2 regions of the Neobacillus sp. S1115 genome follow, and region 2 is predicted to be linked to the other one. Evidence: predicted binding sites of a transcription regulator. Region 2 holds the regulator's gene; the other holds the start of a gene.
What was found. The regulator LexA, encoded in region 2, represses DNA repair genes until DNA is damaged. The targets are predictions, from matches to a motif close to CGAACATATGTTCG.

Region 1 (7,412 bases), 110 kb from region 2:
GATTTTGATCAGATCTGGATGGAGTCCATGAACACCGACTTCAAAGGTGGTCTGTTCGCCAACCTCACGGATATATTCATCCACTTCACGGCGTGATTTTTCCACCATTTCCTCAATCCGGGCTGGATGGATGCGGCCGTCTTGAACAAGCTTTTCAAGCGCCAAGCGAGCGGTTTCCCGACGAATAGGATCAAAGCCTGATAGAATGACAGCTTCAGGAGTATCATCAATGATTAAATCAATACCTGTTAACGTTTCAAGGGTACGGATGTTTCGTCCTTCACGTCCAATGATACGGCCCTTCATTTCGTCGTTTGGAAGGTTTACGACTGAGACAGTTGTTTCCGCTACATGGTCAGCTGCGCAACGCTGGATAGCCAAGGAAAGTATTTCTTTCGCTTTCTTGTCAGCTTCCTCTTTTGCACGATTTTCGCTTTCCTTAATCATCATCGCGGTTTCATAAGCGAGTTCATTCTCAGTCCGATCTATAATGATCGACTTCGCTTCCTCACGAGTTAAGCCCGAAATTCGTTCGAGTTCTAATTGTTGTGTACGTACCAACTCGTCCACTTTGCTTTCCATCTCTTCAATATGCTGTTGTCTTTGATTTAGAGAATCATCCTTCTTTTCTAGAAGAATTTCACGCTTGTTTAACGTTTCATCCTTCCTGTCTAAATTCTCTTCTCTTTGCAGTAAACGGTTTTCTTGTTTTTGCAGTTCATTTCTTCGTTCACGAACCTCACGTTCTGCTTCGGTACGAAGCTTGTGAATTTCATCCTTTGCTTCTAACAGGGCTTCCTTCTTTAAGGATTCAGCATCGCGTTTTGCATCCTCTAAGATTTGCTCTGCAGCATTTCTAGCTCCTGCTATTTTTGCTTCAGCAATGGATTTACGAATAAAATAGCCAACAACGGCACCGACGATAAGGCCAAGCAAAATGGAGATGATAGTAATTAAATCCAATAGTTACACCTCCTCTTGCTATGAACTTTTCTTACATTTTTTAAGTGTCGGCATGTACATTGTTTAGACTCAACATACAGCAAGCACTACGGCTTTTTCGAATGTAATATTTCCAAAAATGTAAAATATACATGTTAATTGTAAATGTGGTGCCAATCATTGTCAAGGTTTAGTCCAATTGGCATTTTGAAATATTTCGAATTTAGTATGACAGGGCTGGAACATGGGCAGTTTTTACAGAAGTAATTTTCATGTATATTACTGAATAAAAATACATTCCGTTTCAAAAAGAGCAAAACCTTAGAGAAAAGGCTTTGCTCTTTAAAATTAATCTAGTAGCTCAATTTGATCATCGTCATCCACTTCGGTGACAGTTTTTTCACCATCCAACCCGTAGTGTTCACGGATTTTTGTTTGGATATCAAGGCGGATATCAGGGTTTTCCTTTAAGAACAATTTTGCATTTTCCCGGCCCTGTCCGATTCTTTGATCGCTATAGGAATACCAGGAACCACTTTTTTGAACAATTTCTAGTTCCGATCCCATATCGACGATTTCGCCTTCTTTTGAGATGCCTTCTCCATACATAATATCGACTTCAGCTGTACGGAATGGAGGCGCAACTTTGTTCTTAACAACCTTAATTTTTGTTTTGTTACCGACCATTTCAGTGCCTTGCTTAAGGGTTTCAGCACGGCGGACTTCAAGACGGATTGTCGAGTAGAACTTCAGCGCGCGTCCGCCAGGTGTCGTCTCGGGGTTCCCGAACATGACACCCACCTTTTCACGAATTTGGTTTATGAAGACAGCGATTGTTTTAGATTTATTGATTGCACCTGATAGTTTACGAAGTGCTTGGGACATCAAACGAGCTTGTAAGCCTACGTGGGCGTCTCCCATTTCACCTTCGATTTCAGCTTTTGGAACTAGAGCAGCTACTGAGTCGATTACGATGATATCAACTGCACCGCTTCGTACCAGAGCTTCAGCGATTTCAAGTGCTTGTTCACCAGTATCTGGCTGGGATAATAATAGTTCATCAATGTTTACGCCTAGTTTTTGGGCATAAGTAGGGTCCAAGGCATGCTCAGCGTCAATAAACGCCGCTTGTCCGCCTTTTGCCTGCACTTCTGCGATTGCATGCAGGGCTACGGTTGTTTTACCAGATGATTCGGGACCATATATCTCGATAATACGTCCCCTAGGATATCCCCCAACACCAAGTGCTACGTCCAGTGCTAGGGAACCACTTGGTACGGTGGAAATTCTTGTTTCCTGCTGCTCTCCCATTTTCATGATGGAACCTTTACCGAATTGTTTCTCTATTTGTTTTAGCGCCATTTCTAAGGCGGCCTTTCGGTCACTCACAAATAGTTCCTCCTTTTATATATAAAATAATATTATTGCTGGAATCTATTAAACGAAACCTATTATTAATATAACCTCTTTTTGAGTTTTTGTCGAGAAAAAACACGAACATTTATTCTGCCTTTTTCTGAGTAATTAAAGCAGGGAAAATTACAAAAAAACTCATGGAATTGTATTTTTCTTGTGAGTTTCTGAATAAAAAAAGGGAATTCTCTTGTTGTCAGAAAACTAAAAAATACTAGAAATCACTATTTTTTACCAATGCCTGCTTTCAACCAACTTAACTAGGTAATATTACCTTTCTATTTTTTCCGTTGCCCTTCTCCTTCACGTCCAAAGGGTAAAATAACCTCTCTATTTTTTCCGTTGCCCTTCTCCTTCACATCCAATGGGTAAAATAACCTCTCTATTTTTTCCGTTGCCCTTCTCCTTCATGTCCAACGGGTAAAATAACCTCTCTATTTTTTCCGTTGCCCTTCTCCTTCACGTCCAACGGGTAAAATAACCTCTCTATTTTTTCCGTTGCCCATTTCCTTTACGTCAAACGGGTAAAATAACCTCTCTATTTTTTCCGTTGCCTGTCTCCTTCACGTCCAACGGGTAAAATAACCTCTCTATTTTTACCGTCGCCCGTTTCATTTGCGTTCAACGGGTAAAATAACCCCTCTATTTTTACCGTTGCCCATTTCCTTTACGTCAAACGGGTAAAATAACCTTTCTATTTTTTCCGTTGCCCATCTCCTTCACGTCAAACGGGTAAAATAATCGCTCTATTTTTACCACTAGTGATACTCTTCCTTCCCATCTATTGCCCTCATGACCCCTTAATGGGGACATTCTCCGCTCTTCCTTCTCATACATTGTCCTCATGGATATTCCCGCTCTTCCCATACCTTCAAAAACAAAAAAAACCACAAAACACCTAAACGGTATCTTGTGGTTCAGCTTTTAATAACTTTAATAAAAAATAACATCCAAATTTAACAGCCCTCACCCTGTTGGCGGCCCTTCCACCGGCAAGAGTTAATTTTTCAACGACCGTCGGCTTACCAGCAGCAGCGATTCCAATATAAACGGTCCCAACCGGTTTCCCTTCCAGTTCATCCGGTCCGGCCACGCCGGTAAAACTAATTCCGATATCAGTTCCAAACATCCGAGCCGCATTTTCCGCTAGTTCACGAGCACACTCTTCGCTTACAGCCCCATGCTGATCAAGCGTTTCCTGCCTAACCCCGACAACATCCCGCTTAATTTCATTGGCATAACATACAACGCCGCCTTTGAATACAGAGCTTGCTCCGGAAATCGAGGTAATCTCCTGCTGGAACAGCCCGCCTGTTAAACTCTCAGCTGCCGTAATGGTTAATTGCCCAGCCTTTAATGTCTTCGTCAGTTCCTCTAACAATGAGGCATCGCCATACCCATAAATAAACTGCCCGACACGCCCGCGAATCTTCGACTCCACTTCATCCAGCATAGCCTCTGCAGCCGCAGTATCCACATGCTTAGCGGTCAGACGCAACGTCACTTCCCCATCACCGGCAAGCGGCGCAATCGTCGGGTTGCTTTGAGCATCAATCAAATCAATAATTTCCGTTTCAAGGGCGGCTTCGCCAATCCCAAAAAAGCGCAGTACCCGGGAGACAATTTGTTCCGTCGAGCCGGTTGCCGAAGCAAGCGCCTGTCTGCCATAGTGGGAAAACATCGGCTCCATTTCCTTTGGCGGTCCTGGGAGGAGCATATAAATATGACCGCCCGTTTTCATCACCATACCCGGAGCCATGCCAAAGTCATTCGGCAAAACTTCAGATCCCTTCAAAACCAATGCCTGTTTCCTGTTATTTTCCGTCATTACTCGGTTAGTTCGTTTAAAATAATCAACAATCGATTCTAATGCTGTTTCATCATGCGAAAGGTCCGTACCAATATGGCGGGCAATTGTTTCCTTCGTTAAATCATCCTTGGTCGGACCCAGTCCGCCGGTAAAAATAATGATTTCCGAACGCTTCTCGGCAATGTCAATCGCTGCCTTAAGCCTCTCAGGATTGTCGCCAACCACCGTATGAAAATATACATCCACTCCGAGCTCAGCTAATTGCTGAGATAGAAACCGTGCATTCGTATTCACAATCTGCCCGAGTAAAAGCTCTGAGCCAACTGCAATAATCTCAGCATTCACATCTATCGCCCCTTACAAATCAAATTTTACTTCGAATTCTTCAGCACATGGCTATTTTTTGCAAAATAATCCCATCCTGACCAAATCGTGAAGAACATCGCGACCCACAATGCCAGAATATCAAAGCGAAAAGGGATCAGCGCAAAAATAATGTTATGTAATAGTAACGCAGAAATCGCAATAATTTGTGTCCAGGTTTTAATTTTTCCAAGCATATTGGCTGCGACAACCTCTCCTTCGCCAGCAAGCAGGAGGCGGAGGCCTGTGACAGCAAATTCCCGGCTGATGATGATGATGACAATCCAGGACGGGGCATACCCAAGTTCCACAAGAACAATCAAAGCCGCTGAAACAAGCAACTTATCGGCAAGCGGATCGAGAAATTTGCCCATGTTGGTTACAAGGTTATACTTACGGGCATAATGGCCGTCTACCCAGTCAGTCGTGGAGGCTAATATAAAAATCAACGCCCCGACGAAATGCGTAACAGGCATGTCCGCCCCAAGTAAGGACATTTGTCCCCAATCAAAAGGAACCAACATAACAATCATAAATATCGGGATTAAAAATATTCTTGAAACAGTAATTCTATTTGGTATATTCATCAAAATTTCCTCCTAAAAAACCAGCGTGCTTTCATGAGCACTATAAAATACACGCCAAAAATAGCCATCGAAAGGATGACTATTTTTGGACCTTCGGAACATATTGGATCGTAATGTCCTGACGAACCTTCTCAGTGGGTGCGACTGCATACTCGAGCTTTTGATCATTCACATAAATATCGGCATCCAACGTTCTTCCAATCGTGATGACAGCTTCAGTTTCTGCTGATAAATCAATAGTCTGGGTATCAACACCGCCTGCTTGCAGTGTTCCGGAATAGAAAGATTTTCCTTTGCCATTCCTTACACTAACCCAGGACACGCCACGCGATATAATCTTGACGACGAATTTATCCGCATTATTCACTGAATAAGTAGAATTTCTTCCACTGGTTTGTACTACTGATAAAACTTGCTTCGGAGTTTCCTCAACAGGTGTTGTGGTTTCTTCCTTTTTTGGTTCTTCCTTAACAGTTTCTTTTTTCTTTTTATCTTCCTTTGCCTTTTCTTCGGCTTGTGCTTTTTCAAGCTTCTCGTTCTTGACTAATTTAACCTGCTCATTATCCTTGTTCGTTGATTGATTTGAATCTGTACCCGCATTCGTTGCGAAAAAATAATATAAAAGACTAGCAATACCAATGACAAAAACACCAATTAACACCTTTGGCAGCACATCAAAAATTTTCGAATTTCCTTGCGAAATTTTCTTGTGCGTCGTTACTCTTGATAATTGCTGAGGCAGTTCATCGCTATAGGAAGCCGGGATTTCACTTTTATACGTTTCAAATAGCTCTTCGGGATTTAGATGTAAGGCTTCTGCATACTGCTTAATAAATGCCCGCACATAGAAATTTCCGGGCATGGCTGAATAGTTGCCTTCCTCAATTCCAACTAAATAACGCTTTTGGATTTTTGTCATAGACTGCAAATCATCAAGACTCAAACCTTTGGCTAAACGGGCTTCTTTTAATCGATTCCCTAATTCAGTCACCGTTAACACCTTCCAATTTTTTAAAAATCAAAATCTCCAAAATCCGATCCGGAGAACATATTGTGTTGATCAACTACCTCATATGTAATTTCTTCGTCAGCGTGATTCCTTAACTCAATAATATAATCAAAATCATCAAGCGTATACTCGGAGTTTTGGACGAAAATATCCGGATGCTCAATCACCTTTACAGACGGGAGACGCATAATTTCACGGACTAGCTGCCAATGCCGCTCATTTGCCCTGCGGGTCGATACAATGCCATCAAGAATAAACAGATTATTCGCATTGTATTCGTCTTCGATTAGCTGATTGCGGATCGTTTGCTTAAGCAGGGTTGAAGAGACGAACAGCCAGCGCTTATTGGCACAAACGCTTGCGGCAACCAGTGATTCCGTTTTACCGACACGAGGCATGCCGCGAATGCCAATCAGCTTGTGGCCTTCCTCCTTAAATAATTCTGCCATAAAATCCACTAAAACCCCAAGCTCGCTTCTGATGAATCGGAACGTTTTTTTATCATCTGCATCCCGTTGTATATAGCGGCCATGTCTGACAGCAAGACGGTCCCGCAGTTTTGGTTCTCTTAATTTTATTAGTTTTATTGTGTCCATTGTATTTAAAATTGACTCAAGACGTTTAATTTGATCATCATCTTTTGCCAGTATAAGCAAGCCGCGTCTTCCTTCATCGACACCATTAATAGTTACAATATTAATAGCAAGCATTCCTAAGAGGGATGAAATATCACCTAACAAACCCGGACGGTTTTTTGTAATTTCATATTCTAGATACCATTCTTTCTTCATGCTTTAACCCCCATTTAGGATATCAATCATTTTCTATTTCAAAAACGCCCTAAAACTTATCATAAATGATTTTGATAGAAGATGAAAGAAAAAACATGTCCAAATAGTAATTAATATCTATCAAAAAAGAGAGGAGATTTCTCCTCTCTTTACACATTATTGTTTTACAAGCTTAACCATGACGTTGGCAATGGCTTGCTGCTCCTGTGGATCGGCAACTGACCACATATCGGAAAGAACTCTTTCTTGCTCATTCTTTGGATCAACGTTCCTTGCCAGATAGTCGCCAATTTGGTAAGCAATGGTGTTGATTGCTCCTTCACTCATTCCTTGAGTTTGTGCGTTGTTTAGGCGATCCCCAAGGAAGTCCTGCCATTGTTTCCAGTTATCTAAAACAGACATAATTTTGCCTCCTTTTAAGATGGTACAAGTATATTTTGCAAAACTAAGGCAGTTTCTATACATCCTGAAAGCATGAATTTTTAGGTATACCAGCC
Region 2 (7,412 bases):
ATCTATTATAAAGAATCGCTCAGGAAACATTTGTCTTATCGCGGCAAAAACTTTCACTAATTTTGTCGATTTGCAATTTGAGTGCTATATCAGTTATTTATTTCGATAGAAGCTGACGGATTTCCTACATATTAAAAAGAGAGAGCGAAATTTCCGCTCTCCCTCGTCATTTTGATTATTTTTGTAAAAGTGCTTTCACACGAGCAACGACGTTTGGCACACTAAATCCGAACTCTTCCATGATTTTTTCACCTGGCGCAGATGCTCCAAAATGATCGATGGCTAATACTTCACCTTCATCACCAGCATATTTGTGCCAGCCGAAAGATGCTCCGACTTCCAGAGCAAGACGCTTCTTCACGCTCTTTGGAAGGACAGACTCTTTGTATTCTTGAGATTGCTGTTCGAAGCGATCCCATGATGGCATGCTTACAACAGAAACCTGGATTCCTTCTCCAGCAAGTGCTTTCTGTGCTTCCACTGCAAGGCTTACTTCGGATCCAGCTGCTAGCAATAGGGCATCTGGAGTATTATTTCCTGCTGTGGAAACAACATATGCTCCTTTAGAAACTCCATCATATGCGTTTTTATCTGTGTCTTTTAATGTTGGTAAGTCCTGACGAGTTAATACTAGAGCTGTCGGCTTGTTTGTTGATTCAACTGCAAGCTTCCACGCTGCTGCTGTTTCATTGGCATCAGCAGGACGGATGAGTGATAGACCTGGCATTGCGCGTAATGCAGCAAGCTGCTCGATTGGTTCGTGAGTTGGTCCATCTTCCCCAACGGCGATACTGTCGTGTGTAAATACATAGGTAACTGGAAGACCCATTAATGCGGCAAGGCGAATTGCCGGACGAAGATAATCAGAGAATACAAAGAATGTTCCTCCAAAAACTTTAACCCCGCCATGCAGAGCAATACCATTCATAGCAGCGCCCATTGCAAATTCACGAACACCGAACCAGATGTTGCGGCCTTCATATGCGCCTGGCATGAAGTCTGTTGTCCCTTTAAGCATTGTTTTGTTAGAACCAGCAAGGTCAGCAGAACCGCCAATTAAAATCGGCAGGTTCTTAGCAATGCCGTTTAGCGCTTCACCTGAAGAAGCACGAGTTGCAAGCCCCTTACCTTCGCTGTATACCGGAACATCCTTATCCCAGCCTTCAGGAAGTTCATGATTTAGCGCTTGTTCAAGTTGGCTTGCCAACTCTGGAAATTCGTTTTTATACTGAGCGAACATGTCGTTCCACTCTTTTTCTTTTTTCTCACCATTTTCAACGATTAGCTTTTGGAAGTTGTCGTAAACTTCTTGTGGAACATGGAAGTCTTCCTCGAAAGTCCACTTATAAGCTTCTTTGGTAAGCTTTAACTCATTTGCACCCAGTGGTGAGCCATGAACACCAGATGTGCCGGCACGGTTAGGTGAACCGTAACCGATCACTGTTCTTACTTCAATCATGGTTGGTCTGTCTAAATCATTTCTTGCTTCTTCAAGTGCTTTAGCGATTTCTTCGAAATTGTTGCCATCTTCAACACGAAGATATTGCCATCCGTAAGATTGGAAGCGGTCCTTCACACTTTCAGAGAAAGATTTATTCAAGTCTCCGTCCAAGGAAATATCATTTGAATCATATAATACGACTAAACGGCCTAACTTTAAGTGGCCGGCAAGTGATGCAGCCTCAGCAGATACGCCTTCCATTAAGTCGCCGTCTCCACAAACGCTGTATGTAAAATGATTCACAAGTTCATATTTGTCTTTGTTATAAACGCTAGCAACATGACGTTCTGCCATAGCCATTCCCACTGCCATTGCAATACCTTGACCAAGCGGACCAGTCGTTGCTTCTACACCCTCAGTATGGCCATATTCAGGATGTCCTGGAGTTTTGCTACCCCATTGACGGAATTGCTTTAAATCATCCATGGATAAATTATAGCCGGATAAATGAAGCATGCTGTATAGCAATGCAGAGCCATGACCTGCAGACAATACGAAGCGGTCACGGTTGAACCAATGTGGATTTTTTGGGTTGTGGTTCATAAATCTTGTCCATAATGTATAGGTCATTGGAGCTGCACCCATCGGCATTCCAGGGTGTCCAGAGTTTGCTTTCTCGATAGCATCAATTGAAAGCGTACGAATCGTGGTGACAGATAAATCATCAATTGTGTTAAACATCTTTTTACAACCTTCCTTCTTCGGAAAATACAAACAACTTTAATATTATAGTGCTGCGGATTTTTATTCAACAAATTACTACGCATTTTGTAGCAAAATTCACTTTATTATTTATTTTGACACATGTAAGCGCAGTATATGTAAAAAGGAATACAAATAAATTGTATTCCCAGATGCATTAATGAAGATTATTTTTTTTCCTGATTTTTATTTTCTCAGGTGTAACGTCATTCCCAAGTGGATCAATTATTTTTGTATTTGTCAGGGTATCCAGCATTTGCGACCGAAAAGCAGCTAAATATTCACTTCTAAGTGATGACTGCTCTTTTGCTTCCTTTTCTGTTAAACCCGTCGCTTTCTTTTTCCTTGCCAATTCATTGATTCTGGCCATTTTTTCCTTGGATAGCATTCAAGTACATTCCTTTCCAAAAAACTGCTAACATTAAGACAAGATTGTACTAGAAAAGAATCCACCTGGCAAGGATGAAGGTTTATTCCTCCTGCTCTTCAATGATTTCCTGGTATCTTCTATGTACAGTGGCTTTCGAAATGTTATAACCAAAGCCTCTTAATGTTGCGGCAATTTCTGAAAAGGTCAGGCCATTCTTTCTCAACCTGACTATTTCTTGAACTGGAACTTCAATTTTATCCCGGCCCGAATGCTCGCCTAGATTCTTTAAATTTTTTTCCGGCTTGTAGCCTTGTTCAACTGCCCGCTTCATGCCGCGTTTTATTTTTACATTATGAAGCTTGCGCTGGTACTCTTCCACCATGCTGACGATTTTTAGAACCATTGAATCCGATTCGGAAAGTTGCAATTCACCATTATGCGAAATGCTGTATAGTTTAATTCCTTCTTTTAAAATGCAATGCAGGATGGCGATCTTGGCATTCCCTCGGCCGAGCCTTGTTTCATCCTGGATCAGGACAGCTTGGACTTGTTTATCTTTAATGCGCTCTAAAAGTTGCAGGATACCATCTCTGTCGAAATCATAGCCGCTCGCCTGCTCTTTAATAATTGAATCGATATGGAATTGGTAACGGTTTGCTAGTTGGACAAGTTCGTCTTCCTGGCGTCTCAATGATGTTTCCTGCGTTTCCTTATTCGTACTTACTCGGCAATAGATGATTGCGTTCATTTTTTAGGTCCTTCCTATTTCTCTAATGCACTTGCTAATTCCCTTTCTGGGGGAGTTTCATTACTAACCGGAATTAAAATTTCTTCACCTGGAAAAATCTCATCACCAACATTCCGATTATGTTTTTTCACCCAGTTGACGAATTCCTTGTTTGATAATGAATGCTCGCCTGCATACTTTTGGGAAATTTCCCATAGTGTGTCTCCGTCTGCTACAGTCACTTTTAAATATTTATCCTGATTTTTCGGGCTTTGCTGAAATGCTAATACAAATGCTAATGTGCAGCTTAATAATAGAAGAATAATAGCGTATGAGTATTGGTTCCATATTTTTTTCATTATAAAACACCCCTAATTAGAATGTATGTTCGTTTTATTTGATTTGATTATAACCCGAACGTTTGTTTGTTGTCAAGCTTTATTCGAACTTATGTTTGTATAAATTATGCGAACATGCTATAATAAAGACAACATTAACCAGGCGAGGTGTAATTTATCATGGTAAAAGTATCAAAGCGGCAGCAGGATATCCTTGATTTCATAAAAGGAGAAGTGAAAACAAAGGGATATCCGCCATCTGTTCGGGAAATTGGCGAAGCAGTCGGACTGGCATCGAGTTCTACTGTACATGGGCACTTAGCCAGATTAGAAAGCAAGGGTTTAATTAGACGAGATCCAACAAAACCAAGGGCTATCGAAATCCTGGAAGCGGATGAAGCTTCTCATATCCCTCGAAACCATGTTGTAAATGTCCCAGTTGTCGGTAAAGTTACTGCCGGACTGCCGATTACGGCCATTGAAAATGTTGAGGAATACTTTCCTCTTCCTGAAAGACTTGCTCCTTCTAGCGAGAATGTCTTTATGCTTGAAATCATGGGAGAAAGTATGATTGAAGCAGGGATTCTTGACGGGGATTACGTTATTGTCAAGCAGCAGCCGTCTGCTAACAACGGGGATATCGTTGTTGCGATGACCGAAGAAGACGAGGCTACCTGTAAGAGATTCTTCAAGGAGAAAGACTACATCCGCCTGCAGCCGGAAAACTCTACGATGGACCCAATCATTTTAAACAATGTTACCATTTTGGGGAAAGTTATTGGGGTTTATCGACAGATTCATTAGTTGATAGAGTTCTGGAGTCCAATCTGTAATTTGATTGGGCTTTTTTTAATTGGATTACCTTTATAACAAAGGAGGGGGAATATTTTTCCATTGCCCTTATCTATTGAAGACAGGGTAAAATAAAGCCCCTATTTTTACCATGGCCATTAAAAAACAAAAACCCCCTTACTTCACATCGCAAGGGGGTTCTTTTTCATATTAATACATGCTCATATATTGTTCGCGTTCCCAAGGGTGAACGACGGTTCTAAACATATCCCATTCAATCTCTTTTGCTTCCACAAAGTGTTCAAAGATATGCTCGCCTAAGCCAGAAACAATAACTTCGTCTGATTTTAACATCTCAAGTGCTGCTGCTAATGTTGCAGGAAGGTCGATGATACCCTCTTCGATTCTTTCTTCCTTTGTCATCACATAGATGTTACGGTCAACTGGTGCTGGAGGAGTTAATTTATTTTTCACTCCATCAAGACCAGCTTTTAGAATAACAGCCATAGCTAGGTATGGGTTAGCCGCAGGGTCAACGCTGCGAACCTCGATACGTGTGCTCAAGCCGCGGGAAGCCGGAATACGGATAAGCGGTGAGCGGTTTTGTGCAGACCATGCTACATAACAAGGTGCCTCGTAACCTGGAACCAAACGCTTATAAGAGTTAACAGTTGGGTTGGTAACTGCTGTGAAATATGGTGCATGCTTTAGAACGCCTGCGATAAATTGACGTGCAGTATCGCTCATTTGCAGGTCGCCAGTTGGCTCAAAGAATGCATTTTTACCATTATTGAATAAGGAAACGTTACAGTGCATTCCTGAACCGTTCACGCCGAATAATGGCTTAGGCATGAAGGTTGCATGCAATCCGTGCTTGCGGGCAATTGTTTTTACAACTAGCTTGAAAGTTTGGATTTGGTCACATGCTGTAAGAGCATCTGCATATTTAAAGTCGATTTCGTGCTGGCCTGGAGCCACTTCGTGGTGGGAAGCTTCGATTTCAAAGCCCATTTCTTCAAGCTCAAGTACGATATCACGGCGACAGTTTTCGCCAAGGTCTGTAGGAGCTAAGTCAAAGTATCCACCTTGGTCGTTTAACTCTAATGTTGGCTCGCCTTTTTGGTCTAATTTAAATAAGAAGAATTCAGGCTCAGGTCCAAGGTTGAAATCAGTGAAGCCAAGCTCTTCCATTTCTTTTAATACACGCTTTAAGTTGCTGCGCGGGTCACCGGAGAATGGTGTTCCGTTAGAATTGTAAATATCACAGATTAGGCGGGCTACTTTTCCTTTTTCAGCAGTCCAAGGGAATACTACCCAAGTGTTTAAATCTGGAAATAGGTACATATCAGATTCTTCAATACGTACGAATCCTTCAATAGAGGAGCCGTCAAACATCATTTTGTTATCAAGCGCCTTTTCTAATTGACTGATTGGAATTTCCACGTTTTTGATGGTTCCAAGAATGTCAGTAAACTGAAGGCGGATAAATTTAACGTTTTCTTCTTTAGCCAAGCGTTGAATATCTTCTCTTGTGTACTTCGGCATTTGCAATTCCTCCAATTTTATTAAAAATTAATGAAAAAAGCGTGAAAGATCTCCTTGTCTCAATGACGAACGATTCAGTCTGTTTGAATGCATCAGTTCATTGCGAAGAAGTTTCCTCAGCTCATCATCGGTAACCTCGCGCTTTGCACTTTTCGCTTGCTGTTCAAGCAGCGACTCTTGCTGTTCTTTGACCAATAATAATTGCTTAATGCCAGCCATATTTATTCCCTGGTCAATTAAGTCTTTTATTTCCAACAGCCTGTCAATGTCATTTAGGCTGTAAAGTCGCCTGTTTCCCTCCGTACGTGCCGGAGATATCAATTGGTGTTCTTCATAGTAGCGAATTTGCCTGGCGGTAAGTTCGGTCAGCTGCATCACTGTACCGATGGGAAACAACGGCATTGATCGGCGAATTTCTTTTCCACTCACCAATTTTCTCCTCCCTTTTGCTAATATATATTTGTATTATATTTGGTGTTAGGAAATATGTCAATGATATGTAAGATAATCTAACATGGTTTTTTAATAGTTTCTTATAATTGTAATTTTTGACTGTAAACCCTGGCAAGAGGAGTGATGATTCATTGATAACGACCGAACCTCCTTGGATTTCTCTGGTAGAGGTGTTATGAAGCCGCTCATAACGACTGAATTGGGATTGCCCTCTTTGCTTCGGGCGTTATAAAGCCTCCATAACGACTGAATTAGTATTTTCCTCTTTGCGTCGGGCGTTATGAAGCCGCTCATAACGACTGAATTGATATTTTCCTCTTTGCTTCGGGTGTTATGAAGCGTTCATAACGACTGAATTAGTATTTTCCTCTTTGCTTCGGGCGTTATGAAGCGTTCATAACGACTGAATTGGTAATATCTTCTTTGATTCGGGTGTTATGAAGCCTCCTAATTCGCCACCCTGCCCAGGGATTAGGCTATATCCTACCAAACGGGTGATTTTTCAAGCATTCGGGGCTCATAGAAGTCCTATATGCTTCCCAACCAACCACTCCTTCAAGTGTTTGGGCTCATATAAGACCCATATGCTACCCAATCAACCTTTCTTTCGAGCGTTCGGGCTCATATAAGTCCTATATGCTACCCAACCAGCCATCCTTTTAAGCGTTCGGGCTCATATAAGTCCTATATGCTTCCCGACCAACCTTTCTTTCAAACGTTCGGGCTCATATAAGTCCTATACAATTTTCCCCTATTCCAAATCTAGTAACCCTTTCTCAACCAAATGATCCAAAGCTAAACATACAGCCATTTTCACGTGGGCATAAGTTAAGCCGCCTTGCACATAAGCGACATATGGCGGGCGGATCGGGCCGTCTGCAGTCAACTCGATGCTTGCACCCTGAATAAATGTACCTGCTGCCATTATGACATCATCCTCATAACCAGGCATGTAGCTCGGATGCGGTGTGACATAAGAATTCA

Region 1: the regulator LexA is predicted to act here: its motif matches at 2,437-2,450, upstream of recA (recombinase RecA).

Annotation. Positions count from the first base shown of each region.
Region 1 covers NZ_AP038275.1:2,050,861-2,058,272, reverse strand. The annotation lists gene rny (ribonuclease Y) at 1-963, opposite strand, end outside; gene recA (recombinase RecA) at 1,291-2,331, opposite strand; gene ACZ5B7_RS10095 (hypothetical protein) at 3,028-3,201, opposite strand; gene ACZ5B7_RS10090 (competence/damage-inducible protein A) at 3,254-4,510, opposite strand; gene pgsA (CDP-diacylglycerol--glycerol-3-phosphate 3-phosphatidyltransferase) at 4,537-5,115, opposite strand; gene ACZ5B7_RS10080 (RodZ domain-containing protein) at 5,195-6,106, opposite strand; gene ACZ5B7_RS10075 (DUF3388 domain-containing protein) at 6,127-6,915, opposite strand; gene ACZ5B7_RS10070 (DUF3243 family protein) at 7,072-7,317, opposite strand; gene ymfI (elongation factor P 5-aminopentanone reductase) at 7,398-7,412, opposite strand, start outside.
Region 2 covers NZ_AP038275.1:2,162,994-2,170,405, reverse strand. The annotation lists gene tkt (transketolase) at 176-2,182, opposite strand; gene ACZ5B7_RS10660 (DUF896 domain-containing protein) at 2,361-2,591, opposite strand; gene ACZ5B7_RS10655 (YneB family resolvase-like protein) at 2,674-3,321, opposite strand; gene yneA (cell division suppressor protein YneA) at 3,336-3,659, opposite strand; gene lexA (transcriptional repressor LexA) at 3,819-4,442, shown strand; gene glnA (type I glutamate--ammonia ligase) at 4,641-5,975, opposite strand; gene ACZ5B7_RS10635 (MerR family transcriptional regulator) at 6,003-6,377, opposite strand; gene ACZ5B7_RS10630 (methionine gamma-lyase family protein) at 7,180-7,412, opposite strand, start outside.